3 regions of the Promicromonospora sp. NPDC050249 genome follow, and region 2 is predicted to be linked to each of the others. Evidence: predicted binding sites of a transcription regulator. Region 2 holds the regulator's gene; each other region holds the start of a gene.
What was found. Region 2 encodes LexA, which represses DNA repair genes until DNA is damaged. Its sites were predicted from a motif close to TCGAACANNTGTTCGA; they were not measured.

Region 1 (3,274 bases), on a different contig from region 2:
CGTCGCACGAGATCGTCGTGACGGACGCGGAGGGGCGCCGCATCTGCACGGCCCGCATCACCAACCAACTGATCGAGCCACGCTGACGCAGTTCGGCTCTACTGCCGACGGATCCGAGTGCGTCGCCAGCCGCCTGCCCTTCCGACAGGCCTGCCCGGCTAGGCCGACCTGCCGGGTCCGCCGTTGGGTCGGCTCGTTGGGTCGGCCCGTTGGGTCGACCCGTTGGGTCGGCCGGTCAGTCAGTCAGTCAGTCGGTCAGTCAGTCAGGCGGCTTCGGGTGGCGCTTCGATGGGTTCGGGTAGTTGGATGCGGTGCCCGCGGGGGTCGGTGAAGGCCCACCCTGTTTCGAGCAGGGCACCGGCAGTGGTGTCGGCCGGGGCCTTCCCGGTCCAGTGCATGGTGATGCCCTTGGTGTCGACGAGCTGGTGGTGGTACCAGCACAGCAACGCACTGTTGGTCACCGAGGTGTCCCCACCGGCCGCCCAGTGGGTGATCGCGTGGTGGACCTCGCACCGTGACGGCGGCTGATCACATCCCGGATAGACGCAGTGCTGGTCTCGGGCAATGACAGCGCGTCGCATCTGCCCCGACACCGTCCGTTGTGCACGACCCACGTCCAGGACGGCGCCGTCGGGTCCGAACACGATCCGCGTCACCGCACTGTGACACGCCAACCGGCGCACCAGAGCGCGTGGGGCGCGGCCGCCGGTCTCGGTGAACACCGGACCACCAGGCGACAACAGCGTGGACAGTGTCGGCTCCGCGGTATCCCAGCCACCCAAGCCTCCACCCGGACTACCGGTCGAACTTCCACCCGGACTTCCGGCCGGACTACCGGTCGGGATTCCGGCCGCTGGGGCGGTGTTCACCGCGCCTGCATCGGCATCCGCAGCCGAGCTGGTGCCAGCACCAGCGCCAGGGCTGGTGCCGATGCCTGCACCTGCACCGGTGCAGGTGCCTGCGCCTGTGCCGGGGGCCTTCGCACCAGCGCCTGGGCGGTTGCCGCGGGTGGGTGCGGTCTGTCCGCAGGACAGGCACAGGCCGTCACGGGTGCGGGTGACCTGAGCGACGAACTCGTTCCAGGACACCGTCACGTTCAGGTGGGGTGCGATCGCCGCTCCTGGGGAGGCCTGGTTGGTGTCCAGCACCACCCGCGCCACATCCGCGAGGCCCTGTGCGCGACGCTGGGTCGTGGTGCGGGTGTCCTCCGCTGACGGGGCACCCATCATGGCGTTGATCGCGGTGGTGAGCTGCAGGCCGTGCTCGTCGGTGAGGAACCCGGCCACGTGATACCCACCGAACGTCTTGGACAAGTCCAGGAACTCGCCCTGAGCAGCCTTGTCATCATCGAGGTCGTCGGTGTCCGGGTCGGTGAGGGTCGCGAACCGGCGCGCCACCTTGCGGAACTGGTCCGCGTTCAACACATTCGCTTCGCGGAGGACCAGGCCCTCACCCGTGACCAAGGTCCCGTCCGCGACCGCACCCTCCAGCACCTGCGTGACCAGGCCGCGGGTGGCGGTGCCGTCCGGGTCCTCGGACGGGTCGGGGAAGTCGACCGGCACGGTCTGCACGAACTGTTCCGGTGTCGTGGTGTGACCCGTGCGGGTATCGATCAACCAGGCCAGCGCGTCGGTGCGGGTCTCGCTCGTGGGGGCGACCTCCGTCATCACCCTCGCGTGGTCCACACCCAGAGTTCCCGCGACGAGACGTTCCCGGGTGACCGGGAGGGCGGTGGTGAGGCGGCGCGCGATCGTCATGTCCTTACCCGCCGTGGACGCAGAGATCCCTTCACGCAGACGCAGCCAGGTCGTGAACGTGCGCGCCGTGCCACCCGAGCGCCACGAACCCTCATTCTCGATCCGGGGCAGCAGGGTGTAGCGCACCCCGTCCAACCGTCCGGTCAACCGACGGATCCGGGCATGCGCGTCGACCAGGCGGCCGATGCTCGGTGCGTCCCAGCCGGTCAGCGTCTCAAGGTCCGTGAGGGCGGTGAGGTGGTCGATCTCGTTCTCGATCCGGGTCAGCACGTCCTCGATCGAGGCCGCAGCAGGCAGACCGGCGGCGGTGCCACTGTTCGTCGTCTGCTCCACCATGCCCACCCCCTCCCATCCCGACGCTCGCCTCTAGTTCTCGCTTCCTTGTTATCTCCATTATCTCGAACAGTCGTACGTACCGCAGGGCGAAACTGAAATCTGTGGATAACCCTTCAGGGCAGCAGGGGGACGCCTCTTCGGATCTAGGCGCCCCGTCCCGACGCACTACCGAGACCAACAACCCACGCCGACCGCGCGCCACTGACCGCAGTCCCGCACCCCAGCTCAGCAGCACACCGTCAGAGGCGGACGATCGCCGCGGCAGGGTTCTCGATGGCGTCAGCGACGGAGCGCATGAAGCCCGCCGCCGTCCCGCCGTCGCAGACCCGGTGGTCGAAGACGAAGGACATCTGCGTGATCTTGCGCGGCACGATCTCGCCGTCGACCACCCACGGGCGGTCGATGATGCGGCCGAGGCCCAGCATCGCGACCTGCGGGTGGTTGATGATCGCCGCGCTGCCGTCGACCCGGAACCCGCCGTAGTTGTTCAGGGTGAACGTCCCCGCGGTGAGCTCCTCGGTGGTCGCCTTGCCTGCACGGGCGCGTGCGACGAGGTCGCGGAGAGCCACGTCGAGCTCGGTGGTGGTCATCGAGCCGGCGTCGAGCACTGCCGGGACGACCAGCCCGTGCTGCCCCTGGACGGCGACGCCGAGGTTGATGCCGCCGGGCAGGACGATCTCGTCGCGCTCCACGTCGAGCCTGGAGTTCAGCACCGGGTACTCCTTGAGCCCGGCGACGACGAACCGCGCGACGTAGGCAAGCAGGCCCGGCCCCGGATCGTCGGGAGTCCGGGCGGCCTCGCGCAGGTTCCAGAGCGCGGTCGCGTCGACGTCGACCCATACCGTCGCCTCGGGAATCTCCGCACGGCTCCGCGACAGCACCTTGGCAGCCGTCTTCTGGAAGCCGCTGAGCGCGATGCGCCGCTCCCCACGGTCCGGAACGCTCGGCAGGACGGCGGAAGAAGCGCTCGGCCTGGTCGCGGCGGTCGCAGAAGCGCTGGGCACGACGGCGGCAGTCCCCTGCGCCAGGGCCTCCGTCGCAGTCGCGGCCCGCGACGGCGTCAACGACGGCGCCTGCCGCGCCTCCTCGATGGCGGCCCACACGTCGGACCTGGTGACGACACCGCCGTCCCCGGTCGGCGCGATCGTGTGCAGGTCCAGCCCTGCCTCACGGGCGAGCCG
Region 2 (3,274 bases):
CAGCACGCGGCGCTGCTGCTCGCGCAGGGTGCCGGGCGCCTCGTGCGGAGCATGGACGACAGGGGAGTGGTGGCAGTCCTGGACCCGCGACTCGCGACCGCGCGCTACGCGTCGTTCCTGACCCGTTCGATGCCCGGGTTCTGGCCGACCACCGACTCTGCGCTGGTCCGTGCCGCGCTGGCGAGGCTCGACACCTAGCCTGGGGGGCATGGCAGCCCTCTCGGACACCCCGGCCGCACGGTCCTCCGGCGCTCGCACCACCAAGCTCGCCGTGGTGGGTGCGGGCGCGGTGGGCTCGACGCTGGCCTTCGCCGCACTCGCGCGGGGCGCGGCGCGGACCATCGCCCTGCATGACGTGAACCGGGCGAAGGTCGAGGCGGAGGTGCTCGACCTCCAGCACGGCCTCATGTTCACGCCCCAGGCGCAGGTGATCGGCTCCGACGACGTCGCAGTGTGCGCGGACGCCGACGTCGTCGTCGTGACCGCGGGGGCGAAGCAGAAGCCCGGGCAGACCCGGATCGACCTCGCCGAGGGGACCATCGGGCTGATGCGCGACATCCTGCCCGGCCTCGTCGAGGTCGCGCCGGACGCCACGTACGTCTTGGTGACCAACCCGGTCGACGTCGTGACCTACGCGGCGCTCAAGATTTCCGGCCTGCCGCGGGAGCGGATGTTCGGCAGCGGCACGGTCCTTGACTCCTCCCGGCTGCGTGTGGTGCTCGCGGAACGCTGTGGCGTGGCGGTGGGGAACGTGCACGCGTACATCGCCGGAGAGCACGGCGACTCGGAGATCGCGCTGTGGAGCTCGGCGTCGATCGGCGGCGTGCCGCTGCTCGACTGGGAGCCGCTGGGCGGCAACCCGCCGCTCGACGCGGCGGTGCGTACGGAGGTGCACCACGAGGTGGTCGACTCGGCGTACCGGATCATCTCCGGCAAGGGGGCGACCAACTACGCCGTCGGCCTGGCTGCTACCCGCATCATCGAGGCGGTGCTCAACGACGAGGGCCGGATCATGCCGGTGTCGTCGCTGCTGGAGGACTACCACGGCATCAGCGACGTGTGCTTGTCCGTGCCGTCGCTCGTGGACCGGCGGGGTGTCACGGACAACGTGCTGGTGCCGATGTCCTACGACGAGCTGGCCGGCCTTCGTGCCTCAGCGGAGAGCGTGCGGGCCGTGCAGAGGCGATTCGGCTTCTGACGACACCGCGAAGTAGAGCGCCTGTCCGCCCTACGCACGCCAAGCGTTGCGCAGGGCGGACAGGCGCTCTACTTCGCGGTCTCGTCAGAGGCTGCGCAGTACGGCGACCACGCGGCCCAGGATCTGGGCCTCGTCACCCGGGATGGGCTCGTAGGCCGGGTTCTGCGGCAGCAGGAAGACGTGACCGTCGGTCTGCTTGAACGTCTTGACCGTCGCCTCGCCGTCGATCATGGCGGCGACGATCTCGCCCTGCTCCGCGACGTTCTGCTGCCGCACGACCACCCAGTCCCCGTCGCAGATCGCTGCGTCGACCATCGAGTCGCCGGCGACCTTGAGGAGGAACAGCTCGCCGTCGCCCACCAGCTGGCGGGGGAGGGGGAACACGTCCTCGACGACCTGCTCGGCAAGGATGGGGCCACCGGCAGCGATACGGCCCACGAGCGGCACGTATGACGGCGGGGGAGTGCTGGCGTCGTCGGGCACCGAGCCGCCCCAGTGGACCTGGCCGCTACGGCGCGGCTCGGGCCAGTGGATCTCGCCGCGCGTCGGCTTGTCGACCTGCTCGGCCATCGGCTCCACGAGCTCCATGGCGCGCGGCCGGTTGGGGTCGCGACGCAGGAAGCCCTTCTTCTCGAGCATCTGGAGCTGGTGCTTGACGCTCGACGGACTGGCCAGCCCGACGGCCTCGCCGATCTCACGCATCGACGGCGGGTAGCCCCGCGTCTCGAACGACTGCCGGATCGTGTCCAGCACGAGGCGCTGCCGTTCGGTGAGGCGGTCTGTCGGCGAGATCGTGTGCACGTCAGCGACCGCCTTGTCGGCTGGCGTGTCCAGCGTGGCGACGCCGGAGGCTGCCGTGTCGACGGCTCTCGTGTCGCTGGTCCCGTCCCGTCCCGTCATGCCCGTGCCCCTCCCGTTCCGACAAATGTTCTCCTGTGCGGTACCCACTCTAGGTCACAAACGCGCTCGGCTCAAACGAATGTTCGAGCGTGTCTCGACATGGACGGTGTCCCGTGCTACACAATGGTACGGGCGTTCGACGAACGCTTGTATGAACGACAGAAGCTCAGTCACTCTTCGAGGAGGGGCCATGGGGGACGTGATCCCGCTGCGGCAGTACACCCCGACGTATGAACAGGCGTATGTGCCGTCGTATGGCCGGGCGTATGCACCGGCGGCCGGACCAGCTGCGGTCCGTGCGTACACCCCGGCGGAGGGGCGCACGCTCGCCGACCGGCTGGGCCTGGCCGGCCTGCGGCTCACGCGGCGCGGCCGGGTGGTCCTCGTGCTCCTGGCCATGCTCCTGCTCGCACCGATGGTCACGTGGGGGGCGACGGCGGTCGCCAGCTCCCCGGGGGAGCCCACAGAGGTCCGGGTGCATGCGGTGCAGCCGGGAGAGACGCTCTGGGGCTTCGCCCAGGAGGTCGCGAGGCCTGGCGAGGACGTCCGGCACGCGGTCGGCAGGCTGCAGGAGCTGAACGAGATGTCGACCGGCACCCTGCGCGTCGGGGAGCTGTTGCTCCTACCCAAGGAGTGACCGAAGGCCTCGATTCGCGGACGAATGTTGCGGCTATGTTGCAAGGGGGTGGTTTGCCCGCTTACGGTCGGGGCGCGACCGGAGGCCTCCGGTCGATGGTCGACCACGCAGGAGTGAGCATGCACTGCCCGTTCTGTCGCCACGCCGACTCGCGTGTGGTGGACTCGCGGACTGCCGACGACGGCCTGTCGATCCGGCGCCGACGGCAGTGCCCGAACTGCAACCGACGGTTCACCACCGTGGAGACCGCGAGCCTGTCCGTGGTCAAGCGCTCCGGCGCCACAGAGCCGTTCAGCCGCGACAAGGTCGCCGCGGGTGTACGCAAGGCGTGCCAGGGGCGCCCGGTGAGCGACGACGACCTGGCGATCCTCGCTCAGCGCGTCGAGGAGACCCTGCGGAGCAACGGCAGCGCGGAGATCGACGCGTACGAGGTGGGCCTTGCCATCCTCGGTCCGCTCCGTGAGCTCGACGAGGTGGCCTACCTCCGGTTCGCGAGCGTCTACCAGGCGTTCGACTCGCTCGAGGACTTCGAGAGCGCG
Region 3 (3,274 bases), on a different contig from region 2:
AGGGACATTCTTTTACCCACCGAGGCTACAATCATTAACTTTGGCTGAGCTCAGGTGGGGTGAGCCCCAGGTGCTCCCAGGCCGCGGGGGTCGCCACGCGGCCGCGCGGGGTGCGTCCGATCAGGCCCTCGCGCACGAGGTAGGGCTCGGCGACGGTCTCCACCGTCTCTGCCTCCTCGCCCACGGTCATGGCCAGCGTGGACAGGCCCACGGGCCCGCCGCCGAACCTGGTGCACAGCGCTGTGAGCACCGCACGGTCGAGGCGGTCGAGGCCGATGGGGTCGACCTCGTAGACCTCGAGCGCGGACCGCGCGGCGTGCAGGTCGAGACGTCCGTCGCCGCGTACCTGCGCCCAGTCGCGCACGCGGCGCAGCAGGCGGTTGGCGATGCGGGGGGTGCCGCGGGAGCGGCCGGCGATCTCGTGCGCCGCCGCGTGTTCCAGGTGTACGCCGAGCAGCCCGGAGGAGCGCAGGATGACGCGCTCCAGCTCCTCGGCCGAGTAGTAGTCCATGTGGCCGGTGAAGCCGAAGCGGTCCCGCAGCGGGGCGGGCAGCAGTCCGGAGCGCGTGGTGGCGCCGACGACGGTGAACCGCGGCAGTGCCAGCGGGATCGCCGAGGCGCCCGCACCCTTGCCGACGATGACGTCGACCCGGAAGTCCTCCATCGCGACGTACAGGAGCTCCTCGGCAGGGCGGGCCAGGCGGTGGATCTCGTCGATGAACAGCACGTCCCCCTCCTCCAGCGAGGACAGGACGGCGGCCAGGTCGCCGGCGTGCTGGATCGCGGGGCCGCTGGTGAGCCGCATGTGCGCGGCGAGCTCGGCCGCGATGATCATCGCCAGCGTGGTCTTGCCGAGCCCTGGCGGCCCGGACAGGAGGACGTGGTCGGGCGGATTACCGCGGGCGATGGCGGCCTGCAGCACCAGGGAGAGCTGGTCGCGCACCACCCGCTGGCCCACGAACTCGTCCAGACCCTTGGGCCTCAGCGCAGCCTCGGCGGCCCGCTCGATCTCGTCGGCGCTCGGCGCGACGATACGGTCCCGCTCCCCGGTCGTACCTGTCCCGGTGGACGAGCCCGCCGAGAACTCAGCCACGGTGTCCCCCCAGCAGGCGGAGCGCGGCCCGGAGCGTGGTCGCGACCTCGTCGGCCGTTATCGCGTCGGTCCCGGCGTCGGCGAGCACCTTCGCCACGGCGTCGTCGGCCTGTTTGGCGGGCCAGCCGAGACCCGCCAGGGCCTCGACCACACGCTCGGAGTGGTCGCCCACGTTCGCGGCGGGCTCGGTCGCCGAGCCCGCGCCCGTGAGCGCCCCCGACGGCGGCCCGAGCCGGTCCCCCAGCTCGAGGACTATGCGCTGCGCGCCCTTCCTGCCGATGCCCGGGACACGGGTCAGCGCGGCGAGGTCCTCCCCCGCGACCGCCCGGCGCAGCGCGTCCGGGGTATGCACGGCGAGCATCGCGAGCGCCAGGCGCGGCCCGACGCCGGACACGGTCTGCACCACCTCGAACACGTCGCGCTCGTCGGGGTCGCCGAACCCGTACAGCGTCATCGAGTCCTCGCGGACCACCATGCTCGTCGAGACGCCGGCCGTCTCGCCGACGCGCAGCGTGGCCAGCGTGGTGGGCGTGGCGTGCACGAGATAGCCGACGCCGCCGACGTCGACCACCGCGCGGTCCAGGCCCACATGGGCCACGGTTCCCGTCAGCGAGGCGATCACGGGGTCCCCCTTCTCGGGTCGTGGATGGGGGTCTCGATGATCCAGTTCCGGCGAGACCCACTCGAACAGTCGTGCGACGACCCTAACAAGCCGGACCACCCGGTCCCTCGCACCACGCCGCCACCACCCTCCGACCGCGCCCCTACCTGAGCGCGGGCCGGCACTGCTAGCGGCGGGGGCGCTGCTTCGCTGCCTGCTCCGCGGCGGCCCAGGCGCGCTGGGCCGGGGTGAGCTCGTGCCGGTCGCCGCCCTGCAGCGCGCCGGCGGGGCGCCACAGGTGGCAGACGGCGAGAGCCAGTGCGTCGGCGGCGTCGGCCGGCCGCGGCGCCTCGTCGAGGTCGAGGATGCGGGTGATCATCGTCGTCACCTGAGCCTTGTCGGCGCGGCCGGACCCGGTCACCGCCGCCTTCACCTCCGACGGTGTGTGCAGGGCGACGGGCACGCCCCGGCGGGCCGCTGCCACCATGGCCAGGCCCGCCGCCTGGGCTGTCCCCATCACCGTGCCGACGTTGTGCTGCGCGAACACCCGCTCGACCGCGACGACGTCGGGCACGTGCTCGTCGAGCCACAGGTCCAGGCCCTCGGCGATCTTGAGCAGCCGCAGGTCGGTGGACAGGTCCGGCTCGGAGCGGATCACCCCGACCGCGACCATCCGCGCCCGGCGCCCGGGCAGCGAGTCGACCACACCGATTCCGCACCTGGTCAGGCCGGGGTCGACCCCTAGTACGCGCATGGCGTCAGGTTCTCATGACGCCGGGCGGGGTCTCGACAGGCTCGACCAACGGGGCGGGCCCGACCAGCGGCTACGTCACTCCTCTTCGTCGAGGGCGGCCATGACCTCGTCGCTCGCGTCGAAGTTCGCGAAGACGCTCTGCACGTCGTCGCTGTCCTCGAGCGCGTCGATGAGGCGCATGATCTTGCGAGCACCCTCGACGTCCACCTCGACCTGCATGGAGGGGTGGAAGATCACGTCGGCGGAGTCGTACTCGATGCCCGCCTCCTGGATGGCCGTACGTACCGACACCAGGTCGGTGGCCTCGGTCAGGACCTCGATGACCTCGCCCTGGTCCGTCACGTCCTCGGCGCCGGCGTCGAGCGCGGCGAGCATGACCTCGTCCTCGCCCACGCCGTCGGCCTTCGGGACCACGATCAGGCCCTTGCGGGAGAACAGGTACGACACCGAGCCCGGGTCGGCGAGGTTGCCGCCGTTCCGGCTGAACGCGAGGCGCACCTCGGAGGCCGCGCGGTTCTTGTTGTCGGTGAGGCACTCCACCAGCACGGCGATGCCGTTGGTGCCGTAGCCCTCGTACATGATCGTCTGGTAGTCGACGGCGTCGGCGCCCTCGCCGGAACCGCGCTTCAGTGCGCGCTCGATGTTGTCGTTCGGCACCGACGACTTCTTCGCCTTCTGCACCGCGTCGAACAGCGTCGGGTTACCGGCGAGGTCGCCGCCGCCCGTGCGCGCCGCGACCTCGATGTTCTTGATCAGCTTCGCGAAGAGCTTGCCGCGCTTGGCGTCGATCGCGGCCTTCTTGTGCTTGGTCGTGGCCCACTTTGAG

Region 1: a site for LexA is predicted at 2,156-2,171, ahead of AB0I32_RS24910 (DUF222 domain-containing protein). Genes of this name have one in related genera too.
Region 3: a site for LexA is predicted at 1,777-1,792, ahead of ruvA (Holliday junction branch migration protein RuvA). Genes of this name have one in related genera too.

The regions. Positions count from the first base shown of each region.
Region 1 covers NZ_JBFAKY010000046.1:25,148-28,421, reverse strand. The annotation lists gene AB0I32_RS24915 (hotdog fold thioesterase) at 1-86, shown strand, start outside; gene AB0I32_RS24910 (DUF222 domain-containing protein) at 264-2,093, opposite strand; gene AB0I32_RS24905 (dihydrolipoamide acetyltransferase family protein) at 2,333-3,274, opposite strand, start outside.
Region 2 covers NZ_JBFAKY010000001.1:212,216-215,489, reverse strand. The annotation lists gene AB0I32_RS00970 (ATP-dependent DNA helicase) at 1-198, shown strand, start outside; gene AB0I32_RS00965 (L-lactate dehydrogenase) at 209-1,198, shown strand; gene lexA (transcriptional repressor LexA) at 1,283-2,098, opposite strand; gene AB0I32_RS00955 (LysM peptidoglycan-binding domain-containing protein) at 2,289-2,735, shown strand; gene nrdR (transcriptional regulator NrdR) at 2,855-3,274, shown strand, end outside.
Region 3 covers NZ_JBFAKY010000002.1:7,563-10,836, forward strand. The annotation lists gene ruvB (Holliday junction branch migration DNA helicase RuvB) at 35-1,033, opposite strand; gene ruvA (Holliday junction branch migration protein RuvA) at 1,086-1,715, opposite strand; gene ruvC (crossover junction endodeoxyribonuclease RuvC) at 1,882-2,448, opposite strand; gene AB0I32_RS01630 (YebC/PmpR family DNA-binding transcriptional regulator) at 2,524-3,274, opposite strand, start outside.